Regions from separate parts of the Telluria sp. LT2P80 genome, predicted to be linked through region 1. Evidence: predicted binding sites of a transcription regulator. Region 1 holds the regulator's gene; each other region holds the start of a gene.

The links. The regulator LexA, encoded in region 1, represses DNA repair genes until DNA is damaged. The targets are predictions, from matches to a motif close to ACTGTATNNNNATACAGT.
Region 2: recA (recombinase RecA) is a predicted target of LexA. The motif match lies at 2,336-2,353, and genes of this name have one in related genera.
Region 3: AC56LW_RS06225 (DNA topoisomerase IV subunit B) is a predicted target of LexA. The motif match lies at 2,469-2,486, and genes of this name have one in related genera.

The regions. Positions count from the first base shown of each region.
Region 1 covers NZ_JCASIO010000001.1:610,946-616,897, reverse strand. Annotated here, with positions in the region: gene AC56LW_RS02785 (cystathionine gamma-synthase family protein) at 1-483, shown strand, start outside; gene AC56LW_RS02780 (tetratricopeptide repeat protein) at 673-1,377, shown strand; gene lexA (transcriptional repressor LexA) at 1,442-2,071, opposite strand; gene rpsF (30S ribosomal protein S6) at 2,366-2,773, shown strand; gene priB (primosomal replication protein N) at 2,811-3,110, shown strand; gene rpsR (30S ribosomal protein S18) at 3,139-3,429, shown strand; gene rplI (50S ribosomal protein L9) at 3,466-3,918, shown strand; gene AC56LW_RS02750 (replicative DNA helicase) at 4,038-5,426, shown strand; gene AC56LW_RS02745 (DUF47 domain-containing protein) at 5,540-5,952, shown strand, end outside.
Region 2 covers NZ_JCASIO010000007.1:136,577-142,528, forward strand. Annotated here, with positions in the region: gene AC56LW_RS18035 (DUF2889 domain-containing protein) at 1-219, opposite strand, end outside; gene recX (recombination regulator RecX) at 660-1,124, opposite strand; gene recA (recombinase RecA) at 1,200-2,273, opposite strand; gene AC56LW_RS18050 (response regulator) at 2,495-3,235, shown strand; gene AC56LW_RS18055 (sensor histidine kinase) at 3,232-4,779, shown strand; gene AC56LW_RS18060 (DUF4212 domain-containing protein) at 4,769-5,083, shown strand; gene AC56LW_RS18065 (sodium:solute symporter family protein) at 5,080-5,952, shown strand, end outside.
Region 3 covers NZ_JCASIO010000001.1:1,417,849-1,423,800, reverse strand. Annotated here, with positions in the region: gene parC (DNA topoisomerase IV subunit A) at 1-362, opposite strand, end outside; gene AC56LW_RS06225 (DNA topoisomerase IV subunit B) at 408-2,402, opposite strand; gene AC56LW_RS06220 (response regulator) at 2,576-3,400, shown strand; gene AC56LW_RS06215 (gamma-glutamyl-gamma-aminobutyrate hydrolase family protein) at 3,466-4,476, shown strand; gene AC56LW_RS06210 (hypothetical protein) at 4,571-4,918, shown strand; gene AC56LW_RS06205 (ArsR/SmtB family transcription factor) at 4,872-5,603, opposite strand; gene AC56LW_RS06200 (NIPSNAP family protein) at 5,676-5,952, shown strand, end outside.

The DNA.
Region 1 (5,952 bases):
CGTGCGAAAGCGCTGCGCGACTTCGGCGCGTCGCTCGGGCCGGAAGCGGCGCATCACATCGCCGTTGGCGCCGAGACACTGGCGCTGCGCATGACCCGCACCTGCGCCAATGCACTGGCGCTGGCCACGATGCTCGAGGCGGATGAGCGCGTGGCAAAGGTCCACTATCCGGGCCTGGCGTCGCATCCGCAACACGGTATCGTCACGTCGCTGTTTCGCGCCGGTGGTTCGCTGCTCAGCTTCGAACTGCACGAGTCCATCGATCCGTTCGATTACCTCAACCGCCTGCAGCTGGCGATTCCTGCGTCGAACCTGGGTGACAACCGCACGCTGGTCATTCCGGTGGCCCACACGATCTTCTTCGAGATGGGCGCCGAGCGCCGTGCCAGCATGGGCATTGCCGAGTCGCTGATCCGTGTGTCGGTGGGCATCGAGGACACCGACGACCTGGTCGAAGACTTCCGCCAGGCGCTGGACGCGTAAGTACGGCGTACCGCGCGGCGTTACCGCGTAGCGTTACCGCGCGGCGTTACCGCGTGGCGTTACCGCGCGGCGTAAAGCCATGCAAAGAAGGCCGGCGCAATGCCGGCCTTGTCATTTTTACGGTTGAGTCCCGCTGTAAAAGGGGGCTATGATGCCCCATCGTCAGCTTGTCATTTTCTTCGGATGCCCATGAAACGTTTCCTGCTCTGCCTTTCTCTGACTATTGCCAGCGCCGCCTATGCGGGCGAGCTGGAAGACGCCAACGCGCTGTTCGAAAAGAAGGATTACGCGGGCGCGCTCAAGCTCTATACCAAGCTGGCCAATGCCGGCAATCCGCAGGCACAGCAGCAACTGGGCCAGATGTACTGGTATGGCGAAGCGGGCACCGTTGACGAGGCGGCGGCCAAGGCGTTGTTCGAGAAGTCGGCCGCCAAGGGCAACAAGGTCGCGGCCCAATCGCTGGTCGTCATGGAGCAGCGTGTCACGAAGCGCGCCGAAATCGATTACTGGATCAAGGGCTACGACGGCGCCGAGCTGCAGTCGGGCGAATACCGCTGCCCGTCGCCGCGCATTCCGGCCGTGTCGAAGGTGAATGACGAGATCGATCGCGTCAACAAGCTGGTGACCGGCTGGCAGGATTGCTACAACAAGATGGTGACGAATTTGAACGCGCAGTCGCCGCTGACCAAGAAGATCCCGGCTGATATTGCCAAGCTGATGAACAAGCAGGAGGCGGACGCCTCGGCAGCCTACCTGGAACAGGTGCGGCAGAATATCGCGGAAGGCGCGAAGGTCAATTCAAAGATGATCCTGGCGGATTTTGCAGCGTGGCGCAATGCCACCGAGGCATTCATCAACCAGCACAATGCCGTGGTGAAGAAGGCGTCGAACTAAGCAATGCCGGGTAGGGCAAGGCCGGGTAAAGCAAGCGCCGGCCGGGGAGACCGGCGCCGTTCCATCAGTTCCAGCTACGCATCAGGCCGACAGCCAGGCCTTCAAGCGCAAACTCTTCGTCCGGCGAGACGGCAATGATGTTGAAGTCGGGGTTCTCTGGCAGCAGTTCGACCAGGTCGCCCGTCTTGCGATAGCGCTTGACCGTGACTTCGTCGCCCAGGCGCGCAACAACGATCTGCCCGTTTTTGGCGCTGTCGATTTTCTTGACCGCCAAAAAGTCGCCATCCATGATGCCGGCATCGCGCATCGACCAGCCCTTGACCTTCAGCAGAAAATCGGGCCGCGCCGCGAACATGGCCGCGTCGACGTTGTAGGTGGCTTCAACGTGCTCTTGCGCCAGGATGGGATTGCCCGCTGCGACGCGCCCGACCAGCGGCAGCGACATGAACGACGGCGGCGGCATCGGGATCGCCTCGACGCTCGCGCCGATCAGGCGGATGCCGCGCGACGTGCCGGGCGAAATTTCGATGGCGCCCTTGCGCGCCAGTGCTTGCAGATGTTCTTCAGCCGCATTGGCCGAGCGGAAACCCAATTCAGAAGCGATTTCAGCCCGGGTCGGAGGGAAACCGGTGTTCTCGATCGCTTCCTTGATCAGGTTCAGGATCTGTTCTTGCCGTGCAGTGAGCTTTAGCATAAATGTGTTACAGCAACCGGTTATGTATGTAACCTGTATTTTTGTACAGTATTCTCGCGCGCGCAAGGGGAAACGCAAAAAATATCGCGAAAATCGCGATTCAGAGTGCAAACAGCCGTCAAAACCGTGGAATTGTCGAGTCAGATATGCCCGTTGCGGCGCCAAACGAGGCGATAACGCATCATCGGGGGTTTCCAAGTCACCGATATTCGGGTTATAATTGCCGGCTTTCCCTTCCCACACTCGTCTTGACGCCGAGGTGGGCATTTGTTAAACGTCCTCAAGGAGTAATGCATGCGTCATTATGAAATCGTGTTTATCGTCCATCCGGACCAGAGCGAACAAGTCCCGGCGATGATCGAGCGTTACAAGACCACGGTGACCAGCCGCGGCGGTAACATCCATCGCGTTGAAGACTGGGGCCGCCGCCAGATGGCATACCAGATCCAGAAGCTGCCAAAAGCACACTACATCTGCCTGAACATCGAATGCGACAACGAGACCCTGGTCGAGCTGGAAACTGCATTCAAGTTCAATGATGCGGTTCTGCGTCACCTGACCGTCAAGCTGAAAAAAGCTGAAACCGCACCGTCGCCGATGATGAAATCGGTGCAGCGCGAAGACGCAGCCAAGAGCCACCGTGCCGAAGCCGCTGCGCCAGCAGCCGCTCCAGCCGCTGCGCCAGCGCCTGCTGCTGCTTAAGTTTTTCCCAGTTATTCGTAGTAACCAGTAATACCGGGTGCACAGCGCAAACCACCTCCAGCTCATGGCGACCATCGCCGAGCGCGACGTACTGCGTTACACCCCGGCCGGTGTGCCAATCGTTTCAGCCGTCCTGATGCACGAATCGCAGCAGGAAGAGGCCGGAGTCGAAAGGTCGGTCGCGTTCGAAGTCCCTGCGTTCGCCGCGGGCGAGATTTCGGGCAGGTTTGCCAGCGCCGAATTGGGCGCCAGCTACAGGTTCAACGGATTTCTTGCACGGAAAAATCGCAACAGCAAAGCCCTGGTGTTTCACATCATTGATTTCAGTGCCGCTTAACCCGGCAATTTAGATACAGGAGCCTCAAATGGCATTCGGTAAAAAGTTCGACAAAAACAAAGCGAAACTCAAAGAGAAGCGCAAACAGCAAAACCCGCTGTTCAAGCGCAAGAAATTCTGCCGCTTCACCGCCGCTGGCGTTGAGCAGGTGGACTACAAGGACGTCGACACCCTGAAGGACTTCGTCCAGGAAAACGGCAAGATCATGCCAGCACGTCTGACCGGCACCAAGGCGCACTACCAGCGTCAGGTCGACACCGCGATCAAGCGCGCACGCTACCTTGCGCTGCTGCCGTACACCGACCTGCACCACGGTTAATCGTCGGTCACGACAGTCAGACATCTGGAGATCACTATGCAAATCATTCTGTTGGAAAAAGTAGTCAACGTCGGCAACCTGGGCGACGTCGTCAAGGTCAAGGACGGTTACGCACGTAACTTCCTGATCCCACAAAAGATGGCCCGCCGCGCTACCGCCGGCGCCGTCGCCGAGTTCGAAGCCAAGCGCGCTGAACTGGAAAAAGCAGCAGCTGAAAAGCTGTCGGCTGCCCAGGCAGAAGGCGACAAGCTGAGCGGCATGACCGTCACCATCGGCCAGAAAGCCGGCGTTGATGGCCGTCTGTTCGGTTCGGTCACCAACTTCGACATCGCCGAAGCGCTGACCAAGCAAGGTTTCGCTGTCGAGAAGTCGCAAGTGCGCCTGCCGACCGGCCCTTTGAAAACCACCGGCGAATTCCCGGTTGCAGTCGCTCTGCACACCGACGTCGTGTCGGAAATCACCGTCGCCGTTGTGGGCGAAGCTGCCTAAGCACACGCCGTACATGTGCTGAGCACGCAGTTCTGAAAAAGCCGGGTTCGCCCGGCTTTTTTGCTTTTCGGCTTTCCAACCATGTCAGTCACAGGACTGGAAAAGGTATAATCCCGCCCATGAACGCAGCATCTCCAGATCCGCAACTCGACGCCCTGCGCATCCCCCCGCACTCCATCGAAGCCGAGCAGTCCGTCATTGGCGGCCTGCTGCGCGATAACGCCGCGTGGGACCGTATCGCCGACTTCATGAACGCGGAAGACTTCTACCGCTACGACCACCGCATCATCTTCGAACAGATGGTGCGCCTGATTAACGGCGGCAAGCCGGCCGACGTGATCACCGTGTACGAAGCCTGCAATCAGCTCGGCAAGGCCGATGACGTGGGCGGCCTGCAATACTTGAATGCGATGGCGCAGAACACGCCGTCCGCCGCGAATATCCGGCGCTACGCCGAGATCGTGCGCGACCGCGGCATCCTGCGCAAGCTGATCACCGTGGCCGATGAAATCTCGGGCAATGCGTTCAATCCGCAGGGCAAGGAAGTCAAGCAGATGCTCGACGAAGCCGAGTCCAAGATCTTTGCCATCGCCGAATCCGGCTCGCGCGGCCAGCAGGGCTGGAATCCGATCCAGCCGCTGCTGACGCAGGTCGTCGAGCGCATTGACGAACTCTACAGCCGCGAGAATCAGGGTGAGATCACCGGCGTGCCGACCGGCTTCATCGACCTCGACCGCATGACGTCGGGCCTGCAGCCGGGCGACCTCGTCATCGTTGCCGGCCGTCCGTCGATGGGCAAGACCGCGTTCTCGGTCAATATCGGCGAGAACGTCGCCATCGAAGCCGGGCTGCCAGTGGCGATCTTCTCGATGGAGATGGGCGGCACCCAGCTGGCGATGCGTATGCTGGGTTCGGTCGGCCAGCTCGACCAGCACCGCCTGCGTACGGGCCGCCTGAACGACGAGGATTGGCCGCGCCTGACGCACGCCATCCAGAAGATGAACGACGCCCAGCTGTACATCGACGAAACCCCGGCGCTGAACCCGATCGAGATGCGGGCACGTGCGCGGCGCCTGGCACGCCAGTGCGGCAAGCTGGGGCTGATCATCGTCGACTACCTGCAGCTGATGCAGGGTAGCCAGCCGGGCGACAACCGCACGGCTGAAATCTCGGAAATTTCGCGCTCGCTCAAGGGCCTGGCCAAAGAGCTGCAGTGCCCGGTGGTGGCGCTGTCGCAGCTGAACCGCTCGCTGGAGCAACGGCCGAACAAACGCCCCGTGATGTCCGACTTGCGCGAATCCGGCGCAATCGAGCAGGATGCCGACGTCATCATCTTCCTGTACCGCGACGAGGTCTACAACCCCGATTCGCCCGACAAGGGCACGGCCGAGATCATTATCGGCAAGCAGCGTAACGGTCCGATTGGCGCGATCCGCCTGACCTGGATCGGCCAGTACACCAAGTTCGGCAATTACAGCGGCAACCTGTCTGTGTATCAGGGTGACTAAATAACCATTTGTAGTAACACCAAGGCGGCCATTGATGTTTTAATGGCCGCCTTTACGCGTGGCCGCATTTTCGGCGCGACCCCGTAATCCCAGAGAGTCAATACGGAGAATCTATGTTTGGACGTTTCATGCCCACCGAGGGCAAGTTTTTCGATCTTTTCAATCAGCACGCCGCATTGTGCGTCAAAGGGGCGCAGGAAATGGTCAGCCTGATGACCAACTTCGACGACCTCGAAACGCGCACCCATGCGATCGAGACGATCGAAAAGCAGGCTGACAAGATCACCTATGCCACGGTCGACCTGCTGCACAAGAGCTTCATCACGCCGATCGACCGCGACGACATTCACAAGCTGATCACGCGCATGGATGACATCCTGGACATGATGGAAGACGCGGCCCAGACGATTTCGCTGTACGACCTGCAAGCCGTCACGCCGGAAGCCAAACGCCTGGCCGAGCTGTGCCTGGCCTGCTGTCTGAAGGTGGAGGAAGCCGTCTCCCTCCTGCACAATATGGACAATGC
Region 2 (5,952 bases), on a different contig from region 1:
ATCGACGATGTTCAGGTCGCGGTCGATCGTGACGCGCAGCTTCAGGTCGTGCACTGGCGTGCCGCCGGGCCGTTCGCCGGAAGCAAGTTCAACAGTACGCGTTTTCACATCGCGGATGCTGGCATCAAGATCCCACATGCCATCGTCGCGCGCATAGGCATCGACTGTGATGGCGCGCGTATGCCGGAGCGAGCGCGATACGGGAAGAGACAAAGGCATAAATACCAGTGCCGTCGAGACGGCGGTTAGTGATGCAGCCGGTGTGCTAGTGCACGTCACCGCAGCTTCTGCGGCAACAACCGCTCATGCGGCGCTGCTTAAACCCGTAAAGTTTATCACAGCGTCCCGCCCGGCGCATCGCTAAAAGGGGACATCAGGGCCAGCGTCGACGGAGATACCCGGACTTGGCAGGCGCTTGACAGCGTGTTTGACGCATATGGTATGCGCATGAAGAACAGCCGGTAGTAGTCGCCATTCATGCCATGAATGGGAGATATGGGATTTTTTTCTGATTACTCCCGACATAGAAAAGCGCCAGCGTGCAGCGCCATCGCCCGTTGAGGAATATGCGTTCGCATATCGGGGATGACGCTCCACGCTGACGCCTGAGGCAGCATCGAGTTGTACCTTGTGACTGCAAGCCATCACGAGAGCATTAATTAGTCGGGAAACTCGTCGTCATCGGGCGCGCCCTGCATCGCCGCACGCGCCGCGCGCTGGGAAAACCCCCGCTGCAGCAGGAACCGCATCTGCTTGGCGCGCGCCGCTGCATCCTCGGCGACCGTGCCAAATTTGCGTTGCCAGACTTCGACCGCACGCGCGGTCTCGCTGTCGGACAGCCCGGCCTTGATGTCGACCAGGGCCTCGCCCGTTAATCCATGACTTTGCAATTCGGCCATCACACGACTGTCGCCATAACGGCTCGCTTTACGGTTGACCAGGGATTCGGCAAAGCGCTCCTGTGACAACCAGTTATTTTTTTCGAGGAAATCGAGCAGGGCATCGACGTCATCGCCCTCTTCCGCATACTTGGACAGCTTGCGGCGCAATTCGAAGCGGCTGTGTTCGCGCTGCGACAGATAGCGCAGCGCGCGGCCCTTGAGACTGAGTACGGGTGCTCGCATGGGTAACGTCAGCCCATCAGCATGGCGCCAGGCGCCGGTGGCCAGCTGCTGCCACCGCGCCCTGCGCCGAACTGATTATTCACCAACCGCCTGCAGCTTCGGCTTGTCGTCACCACCGATCGTCGGTGGCAGCTCACGCACACCCAAGGCGGTACGGACCTTGTTTTCGATCTCGCGCGCCAGGGCTGGACGGTCACGCAGGAACTGACGCGCGTTGTCTTTACCCTGACCGATACGCTCGCCGTTGTAGCTGTACCACGAGCCCGACTTCTCGACGATTTTGTTATCTGCGCCGAGATCCAGAATTTCGCCTTCACGGGACGTGCCTTCTCCATAAAGAATGTCGAAGTGCGCTTCCTTGAATGGCGGGGCGATCTTGTTCTTGACGACCTTGACCTTGGTTTCGTTACCGATCACTTCGTCACCCGACTTGATCGAGCCGGTACGACGGATGTCCAGGCGCACCGACGCGTAGAACTTCAGCGCGTTACCACCGGTGGTGGTCTCAGGGCTGCCGAACATGACGCCGATCTTCATGCGGATCTGGTTGATGAAGATGACCAGCGTGTTGGTGCGGTTGATCGAGCCGGTGAGCTTGCGCAGCGCTTGCGACATCAGGCGCGCCTGCAGGCCGGGCAGCGAGTCACCCATGTCGCCTTCGATTTCGGCGCGTGGCGTCAGGGCCGCGACCGAGTCGATGACGACCAGGTCGACACTGCCCGAGCGTACCAGCGCGTCGGTGATTTCAAGCGCCTGCTCGCCGGTATCCGGCTGCGAGATCAGCAGCTCGCTCAGGTTGATGCCGAGCTTTTGCGCGTAGGTGACGTCGAGTGCGTGCTCGGCGTCGATGAACGCGCAGGTGCCACCCAGCTTTTGCATCTGGGCGATGGTTTGCAGCGTCAGGGTGGTTTTACCCGACGATTCAGGACCGTAGATCTCGACGATACGGCCGCGCGGCAGGCCGCCGACGCCCAGCGCGATGTCCAGGCCCAGCGAGCCGGTGGAAACCGTTTGCACTTCTTCGACCGGCGTGTTCGCATCCATGCGCATCACCGAGCCCTTGCCGAACTGCTTTTCAATCTGCGCCAGGGCGGCAGCCAGCGCCTTGCCCTTATCAGCGGCGTTCAATGCGGTTTTTTTGTCGTCCATGGTGTACTTTCTGTCGTGGAGTAGGCAAGGTGTGGGCGGTCACGCGCACTTCAAGAGCCAGTACTGTATAAAAATCCAGTGGTTTTTGCAAGCGAAAAGACGTGGTTATCTTACCAACAATCGCTCGGGACTCGCATTGTGGCGGTAAATCCAACACAATGAGAACCGGTTCGATCACGCGTGTTCGATGAACAAGCGACAACGTCAATAAGAGGTGCCCCATGCGAATTCTGCTCGCCGAAGATGATAGCGTACTTGCCGATGGCCTGACGCGCTCCCTGCGCCAGTCCGGCTATGCCATCGATTGTGTCAAGAACGGCCAGGATGCCGATACCGCCCTGTCCACGCAGGAGTTCGATCTGCTCATTCTCGACCTGGGCCTGCCGAAGATGTCCGGGCTCGAAGTGCTGCGCCGCCTGCGCGCCCGCGCCTCGCTGCTGCCTGTATTGATCCTGACTGCGGCCGACTCGGTCGAGCAGCGCGTCGAGGGTCTCGACCTGGGCGCCGACGACTACATGGCCAAGCCGTTCGCGCTGTCCGAGCTCGAAGCGCGCGTGCGGGCACTGACCCGGCGCGGCGCCGGCGGCGGCGCGGCCGTCGTGCGCCATGGCCCGCTGGTCTATGACCAGGTCGGCCGCAGCGCCTACATCAACGACCAGATGCTCGATCTGTCGGCGCGCGAGCTGGGCCTGCTCGAAGTGCTGCTGGCGCGCACCGGGCGCCTCGTCTCCAAGGAGCAGCTGGTCGACCACCTGTGCGAATGGGGCGAAGAAGTATCCAACAACGCCATCGAGGTGTATGTGCACCGCCTGCGCAAGAAGATCGAGGTCGGCGGCGTGCGCATTGCCACCGTGCGCGGCCTGGGCTATTGCCTCGAGAAATTCTCCGAGGCCAGCGCAGCCGCAGCAGCCGCTGCGGCTGCGAACGACGCCCGTATCGCCACCTCCGCTGCCGACAAGTGAACGCCGGCTTCACGCCCGAGCCCACGCAGCAGCAGCACCAGTTCGAGCCGCTCTACGTTCCACCCAACCCCGAGCCGGACGAAAACATCCGTCACTCGCTGTTTGGGGAAATCCTCGACTGGATGCTCGCGCCGCTGCTGCTGCTGTGGCCGATGAGCATCGCGATCACCTATCTGGTGGCGAAATCGATCGCCAACCAGCCGTTCGACGATGCGCTCGAAGACCGGGTCACGGTGCTGGGCCAGCAGATCCGCACCGTGGACGGCAAGACGGTCGGCCAGCTGCGCACGGCCGGACGCGACATCCTGCGTGCCGACGACGTCGACAGCGTGTATTACCTGCTGGCCGGGCCGGCTGGCGAACACCTGGACGGCGACCGCGACCTGCCGCGCCCGCGCGCCAACCGCGCCGGCGAGCCGGCCCGCAGCGGCACGGTCGAATTTCGCAACGACACCATCCACGGCACACCGATCCGCGTGGCCTATGCCTACGTAAATCTCGATCCGCTGCACGAACGCACGGCATCACCGACGCCGTCGCTGGCACTGGTGCAGGTGGCCGAAACGCTCGACAAGCGCGCGCACCTGGCCAATGAAATCATCAAGGGCGTGATCCTGCCCCAGTTCATCATCCTGCCGGTGATCCTGGCGCTGGTCTGGTTCGCGCTCTCGCGCGGCCTGAGCCCGTTGGCCGAGCTGCAGCAGCGCATCCGCGCGCGGCCGCAGGACGATCTGTCGCCGATCGATCCGCGCCAGGTGCCCGAAGAAATCTCGCCGCTGGTCGGCTCGTTCAACGACATGCTCGAGCGCCTGGGCAAGACGGTGGAGATGCAGAAACGCTTCATCGCCGACGCCGCGCACCAGATGAAAACGCCGCTGGCGGGCATGCGTATGCAATCCGAACTGGCCCTGCGCGAAGTCGATCCTGCCGAGATCCACCGCTCGCTCGAGCAGCTGGCCAAGAGCTCGGAATCGGCCACGCGCCTGATCAACCAGCTGCTGGCCCTGGCGCGCGCCGAGAACCAGCCGCAGGCGGGCCTGGCGTTCGACGAGATCGACCTGGCCGCGGTGGCGCGCGAGACCGTGCAGGACTGGGTGCAGGCATCGTTCGCCCACCAGATCGACCTGGGTTTCGAGCCGCCCGCCAATGACGACGAGCGGGTGATGATCGCCGGCCAGCCGCTGATGCTGCGCGAGATGCTGTCGAACCTGATCGACAATGCGCTGCGCTATACGCCCGCTGGCGGCAGCGTGACGGTACGCGTGCGCAGCAGCGGCGAGCACGCGCTGCTCGAAGTCGAAGACACCGGCCCCGGCATCGCGCCGACCGAACGCCTGCACGTGTTCGAACGCTTCTACCGCATCTTGGGCAGCAATACCCAGGGCAGCGGCCTGGGGCTGGCGATCGTGCGCGAAATCGCGCAGCAGCACGGCGCCGACATCGACATCTTCAATAATCCACGCAGCGTGTCCCCGCGCTTTCCGGGCAGCCTGTTTCGCCTGACCTTCCCACCGCCTGTGGGTGAACCCGACCATGCCGACTGATTCCATCCCCGAACCAACTTCCGACACGATGGCGCGTGCGCGTCTGGAACAGGCCCGCGCGATCCACTGGGACCGCACGCGGCGCATGTCGCTGCTGTTGCTGGCCGTCTGGCTCGTCACGGGTTTCGGCACCGTGTTCTTCGCGCGCGAGCTGGCGCGCTTCGAGGTGTTTGGCTGGCCGCTGTCGTTCTACATGGCCGCGCAAGGCGCCGCGCTGGTGTCGCTGACGATCATTGCCATCTACGCCTGGCGCATGCGCCGGCTTGACCGCGATTACCACGCCGCGCTGGAACCTCGCCCATGAGCACGAACCCCACGCCTGGTGTGAAGCACGGCTATTTCAAGAAGCTCTCGCGCTACTACCTGTCGTACACCGGCGCCTTCGCGGTGTTCCTGGCGGCCCTCGCCCTGCTCGAGCAGGAAGGCATGCCGCGCCTGTGGATCGGCTACCTGTTCATGTTCGCCACGATCGCCCTGTACGCGATCATCGGCGTGATCTGCCGCACCTCGAACGTCACCGAATACTACGTCGCCGGCCGGCGCGTGCCGGCCATGTTCAACGGCATGGCGACGGCGGCTGACTGGATCTCGGCGGCCAGCTTCATCAGCCTGGCCGGGGGCCTGTATCTGCAGGGCTTCGACGGCCTGGCCTTCATCATGGGCTGGACCGGCGGCTTCGTGCTGGTCGCGCTGCTGATCGCGCCCTACCTGCGCAAGTTTGCGCAGTACACGGTGCCCGATTTTCTGGCGGCGCGCTACGGCGGCGGCGCGGGCGGCCGTGGCGGCCCGGTGCGGGCGCTGGCCGTGAGCGCCACCATCCTCGTCTCGTTCACGTACGTCGTGGCGCAGATCTATGCGGTCGGCCTGATCGCGTCGCGCTTTACCGGCGTCGATTTTTCAGTCGGGATTTTCCTGGGCCTGGCGAGCATCCTGGTCTGCTCGTTCCTGGGCGGGATGCGCGCCATCACCTGGACCCAGGTGGCGCAGTACATCATCCTGCTGGTCGCGTTTCTGATTCCGACCATGTGGCTGTCGGTGAAGCACGCCGACAATCCGATCCCGCAGGTGGCGTACGGATCGCTCCTGCCCAAGCTCACCGCGCGCGAAGCCGAACTGGCGAAGGACCCGCGCGAAGCCCAGGTGCGCGCCGAATTCCTGCGCCGCGCCGACGGC
Region 3 (5,952 bases), 810 kb from region 1:
CGTGAGCCGAAGTTGCCCTGGCCATCGATCAGCGGGTAGCGCAGCGAGAAGTCCTGCGCCATGCGCACCAGCGCGTCGTACACCGACTGGTCGCCGTGCGGGTGCAGTTTGCCGAGCACGTCGCCGACCACGGCCGCCGACTTGCGCGGCTTGGCGGTCGGGCCCAGGCCCAGTTCATTCATCGCATACAGGATGCGGCGCTGGACCGGCTTCTGGCCGTCCGACACGTCCGGCAGCGCGCGGCCCTTGACCACCGAAACGGCGTAGTCGAGGTAGGCGCGCTCGGCGAAAGTGGAGAGGGTGAGCGTCTCGACGTCGGACGGCTCGTGTTGCTGTTCAAAGAGACTTGGTTGGTTCGTCATGGTGTCTGTTCTGTTGCGCGCGGGGCGGATGGCCGGTGCGGCATATTAGATATCGGCCTCGGTCTCGTTTCCGTGTTCTTCGATCCAGGCGCGGCGCGCGGCGGCTTCGCCTTTGCCCATCAGCATATTGAAGCGTGCCGACGATTCGGCGTGGTCGTACTCGCCCAAAAACACGGGCAGCAGGCGGCGCGTGTCCGGGTTCATCGTCGTTTCCCACAGCTGCTCGGCGTTCATCTCGCCCAGGCCCTTGAAGCGCGAGATGCTCCACACGCCTTCCTTCAGGCCTTCTTTTTTCAGCTTGTCTTCGATCGCCAGCAGCTCGCCGGAATCGAGCGCATACAGCTTCTGGATCGGCTTCTTGCCGCGCGCCGGCACGTCGACGCGGAACAGCGGCGGGCGCGCGATGCAGATGTTCCCGTTCGCGAACAGCGCCGGAAAATGTTTGAAGAACAAAGTGAGCAGCAGTACCTGGATGTGCGAGCCGTCGACGTCGGCGTCGGACAGGATGCAGATCTTGCCGTAGCGCAGACCGGTCAGGTCGGGCGAGTCGCCCGCGCTGTGCGGATCAACGCCGATCGCCACCGAGATATCGTGGATTTCATTGTTGGCGAACAGGCGGTCGCGGTCGGTTTCCCACGAGTTGAGCACCTTGCCGCGCAGCGGCAGGATGGCCTGGAATTCCTTGTCGCGGCCCATCTTGGCCGAGCCGCCGGCCGAGTCGCCCTCGACCAGGAACAGCTCGTTGCGCGTGATGTCGTTCGATTCGCAATCGGTCAGTTTGCCCGGCAACACGGCCACGCCCGACGATTTTTTCTTTTCGACTTTCTGCAGCGAGCGCAGGCGCGATTGCGCCTGGCGGATCACGAGTTCGGCCAGCTTCTTGCCGTATTCGACGTGCTGGTTCAGCCACAGTTCGAGCGGCGGCTTGGTGAAGGTCGAGACCAGCTTGAGCGCGTCGCGCGAATTCAGGCGTTCTTTCGTCTGGCCCTGGAACTGCGGGTCCAGTACCTTGGCCGACAGCACGAACGAGACGCGCGCGAACACGTCCTCGGGCAGCAGCTTGACGCCTTTCGGCAGCAGGCCATGCAGCTCGACGAAGTTCTTGACGGCGCCATACAGGCCGTCGCGCAGGCCCGCTTCGTGCGTGCCGCCGCTGACGGTGGGGATCAGGTTGACGTAGGATTCACGCACCACGCCGCCTTCTTCGGTCCAGGCCACGACCCAGGCCGCGCCTTCGCCTTCGGCAAAACTGTCGTCGCCGGCGGCCGCGTACTGCGCGCCTTCGAACAGCGGGATCAGGGTTTCGCCGGTGGAGCTTTGCGCCAGCGCCTCGGTCAGGTAGCCGCGCAGGCCCTCGTCGTAGCGCCAGGTCTGCACTTCGCCCTTGGCGTTCGTGAGCGTGACTGTCACGCCCGGCAGCAGCACGGCTTTCGAGCGCAGCAGGCGTTGCAGGTCACCCATCGGGATGGTCGGCGAATCGAAGTACTTGCCATCCGGCCAGGCCGTGACGCGCGTGCCGTTCTTCTTGCCGCCGCGCTCGAACGGTGCGGAGGTGAGGGGTTCGATCACGTCGCCGGCAGCGAACACCAGTTTGTGCTGGCCGTTGCCTTGATCGTCCTTGCGCCAGACCTCGATCTCGAGGCGCTTGGACAGCGCATTGGTAACCGACACGCCGACGCCGTGCAGGCCGCCCGAGAACGCATACGCGCCGCCCGAGCCCTTGTCGAATTTGCCGCCGGCGTGCAGGCGCGTGAACACGATCTCGACCGTGGACACACCTTCTTCGGGGTGGATGCCGACCGGGATGCCGCGGCCGTCATCTTCGACCGTGATCGAGCCGTCCGGGTTCATCGTGACGCTGATGTTCTTGCAATAGCCACCCAGCGCCTCATCGGAGGCGTTGTCGATCACTTCCTGGATGATGTGAAGCGGATTTTCCGTGCGGGTGTACATGCCCGGACGCTGTTTCACAGGTTCGAGTCCCTTGAGGACGCGGATGGATGATTCGCTGTAGTCTGGAGCGGGTTTCTTGGAGGCCATCTTGAAGAGTATTTGTAGAATGCGTTGGCATTCTATCTTGTCGAGCGGAAAAGGAAATGCTTTTTAACTGTATAAATATACAGTATTTTGCGCTTATGTCGTGCTTTTCGCCTTGCACCTTTGTGCTAGATTACGCTGTAAATACATAATCGATGCAAGAAGGGTGGGGCTTGATGCAGCGATCCCATTGTCTGTTCACCGTGCGTCCGATCGGCTTTGATCCGGTTGAAACCGCCCGGCTGGCGGCGCTGCTCGAAGACGCGCCGGGCGCCGGGCCGTCGTATTCTTGCCTGCATGCCGACAGTTTGCAAGAGCCGGACCTGCTGATTGCGAATGGCGACAACCCGTTTGCGCTGGCACAACTGGCGTGCCAGCCTCCCGATGCGCTGCAACCGGCACTGGTCATCGGCGACAGTGACGCCACTTGTTGGCCAACCCTGACCCACCCGCTTGACCAACGGACGCTGCACGGGCGGCTGGCCGAACTGCTCGACACGCGCGTGCATGCGCTGGCCCAGCAGGGTGCCCGTGCGCGCCGCGTGCTGGCCGAACGCCGCCGCCGTCCGCGCCTGGGGCCGGATCTCGAAACGCCCGCATTCTACACGCGACTGCGCCGTGGCCCCGTCGATGGCCCGGTATTGATCGTCGATCAGGCGTGCAACCTGCGCAACCGGGTGGCGCAGGTGCTCGAGCCGCGCCGGATCGGCGTCGAATGGACCGACAGCCGGGCCGCCGCCGTGCGCCTGTGCGACGAGACGCCGGTGGCGCTGGTCCTGATCAACACGGCCGCCCCGGGCATCGAACCGTATGCGCTGTGCTCATCGATCAAGGCGCAGGCCGGCGCGGGGCGCACGCCCGTGGTGTTCATGGTCGCGCCATCGTTTCAGTACGACAGCGCCCGCGCCCGGCTGGCCGGCGCGCGCGGCCTGCTCGAGACGCCCGTGGCGGGGCGCCACCTGATGCTGACCTTCCAGAAGCTGCTCGATGTGCCGGTCTGAGCGCATGGCGACCTTTTGTAACAACTTTGAATCGTGCGCAGCATTGCCGAAGTTATATTATTGACATGACCGAAGACGACCCCATCAAGCGCAATCCAGACGACCCCTCGCCAGAGGCGGATATCGATGAACGTCGCGAGACGCGCGTGCGCGTGCCCGACCGGCGCGCCAGCGGCGGCCAGCACGCACGCGGGCCGGCCCGCTACCTGCGCGATGGCGACAACCCGGTGGCCCTGGCCGGCCGGGTCATCACCTCGCGCTTTCGCTCGCTGCGTGAACGCTTCAGTCGCGACATCATGCAGCGCACGCTGCACATCGGTGTCTCGGCCCGCATCTTTCATCCCGAGGCGGGCGCCAAGGGGCTGCTGAGCAAGAACCTGCAGTATCTCGAGGAATCCATCGCCCAGTGGGTCATGTCGCGCGACGTGCTGGTGTTCATGATCCCGACGGTCAATACCAACGGCTTGCTCCACCCCAGCAACATCACGCTGCGCCACTATGCGCGTCATCTGGATGGCCTGGTGCTGCAGGGCGGGGCTGACGTCGCCCCGCAAACCTATTCCGAAACGCCCACGCGTCCCGAATGGAGCGGCGACCGCGCACGCGACGTGTACGAGCTCGAACTGCTGCACGAATTCGTCGACGCCGGCAAACCGGTGCTGGGCGTGTGCCGTGGCTGCCAGCTGATCAACGTGGCCTTTGGCGGCACGCTGCACCAGGACGTCGCCACCGACCGTCCCGACGCGCTGGCGCATGTGCATGACCTGTACGACGCCCATCGCCATGCGATCGTGTTTCCCAAGGGCTCATCGCTCGGCCGCATGTTCCCCAACATCCAGCAGGCGATGGTCAACTCGATTCACCACCAGGCCGTCAAGGACCTGGGGCGCGATGTTCGCATCGAAGCCATGTCCGAACCGGACGGCATCATCGAGGCGATCCGCTACCAGCGCGCCAACTTCGTCATGGGCTTGCAATGGCACCCCGAATTCCACCGCGCGGGCGGCGTCGACCTGCTCGATTGCACGCCGGTGCTGGATGAATTCCTGCGTGCTGCGCGCGAGACGCGCCTGTAGCACGAAATCGCTTGCTTTCGCCGTGTGACACGGGAATAATGAATGAGAATCATTCTCATCTCATTGTCTTGTTCTGGTCCATGGAGCGCTTCGCATGACGATTTCCCCCACACCCACCATGCCATCCACAGAGGGCGAGCCGCGCAACCAGGACACGCTGCTGGTCGCCTCGCTCCTGCACCTGATGTCGCATTACAGCGCGAAGGGCGACGGCGAGCCGCCGTGCGTCAAGCTGGCGTCCGTGATCGAGCGCCATCTGTGCGCGCTGGCGCGTCTGCCGACGATCGACCCGGTGCTGCGCGCCACCTGCGAGCAGCTGGCCGACCAATGGGCGAACGTGGTCGACGCGAGGCTGCCGCCAGCAGCGCCTGCCAAACAGCCGCTGCTGGCGCGCTTCATGAAGACGGGCTGGGCGGGCAAGGGCGTGCCGGTGGCGGGCTGACCTGATCGAGCCAGCCACGCAGGGCGGCCTCGCCCTGTGTATCGAAGGCCATGACGCGCGAACCCGCCACGCGGCGCGTCCAGCCGAGTTGTTCGAACCGGTCGAGCAGGGCGCTGCCCAGTGCGCCGGCCAGATGGTGACGCCGCTCGCTCCAGTCCAGGCAGGTGCGGCACACGGGCCGCCGCGAGCGCGCCAGTGCAGGGATGTCGACGCCCAGCTGGCCGATCAGTGACGCGCCTGGAGTCGTGAGCACCATGCCGTTGGCGCCGAAGCCGAACGCGCCTCGCGCAGCCAGCCGGTCATGCAGCACCACACCAAGCTCGCCGGCCAGGTGGTCATAGCAGACGCGCGCCTTGCGCAGGGCTGGCGCGGACGGGCCCAGCTTCAGGTGCGGCGGCAGCGTGCCGGCGCCGAAGGCCATGCCCATCAGCGTTTCGAGCAGCGCCGCCACGTCGGCATCGGCGATGCTGAAATACCGGTGCCGCCCCTGCGCTTGTACGGCCAGCAGCCCGGCATCGACCAGCTTGGCCAGATGAGTGCTGATCGTCTGGCGCGTGACGCCTGCCGCATCGGCCAGTTCGGTGGCGGTGAGCGCCCGCCCGGCCATCAGCAAGGTCAGGGCCTGCGCGCGCGCCTGGTCGCCGATCAGTGCGGCGATGGTAGTGATATTGGGACCGTCTCTCATGCTTCGATCTTAACCGAAGCATCCGGCCAGGGACCGGGACTACAGTGACCACTCCCGAACCCAGGAGTCACCATGACCATTACCTGTTTCATCCGCTACCGCATCGATCCGTTTCAGCGCGAGCAGTTTCGTGAATACGCCGCCAACTGGGGCCGCATCATTCCCCGGCTCGGTGGCGCGCTGATCGGCTACTTCCTTCCCCACGAGGGGACCAACGACGAGGCGTGGGGGCTGGTGGGCTTTGCCAGTCTGGCCGACTACGAAGCGTACCGCACACGCTTGAAGACGGATGATGAGGCGCGCGCCAATTTCGCGCTGGCGCGCGAGGGGCGTTTCATCGTGCGTGAAA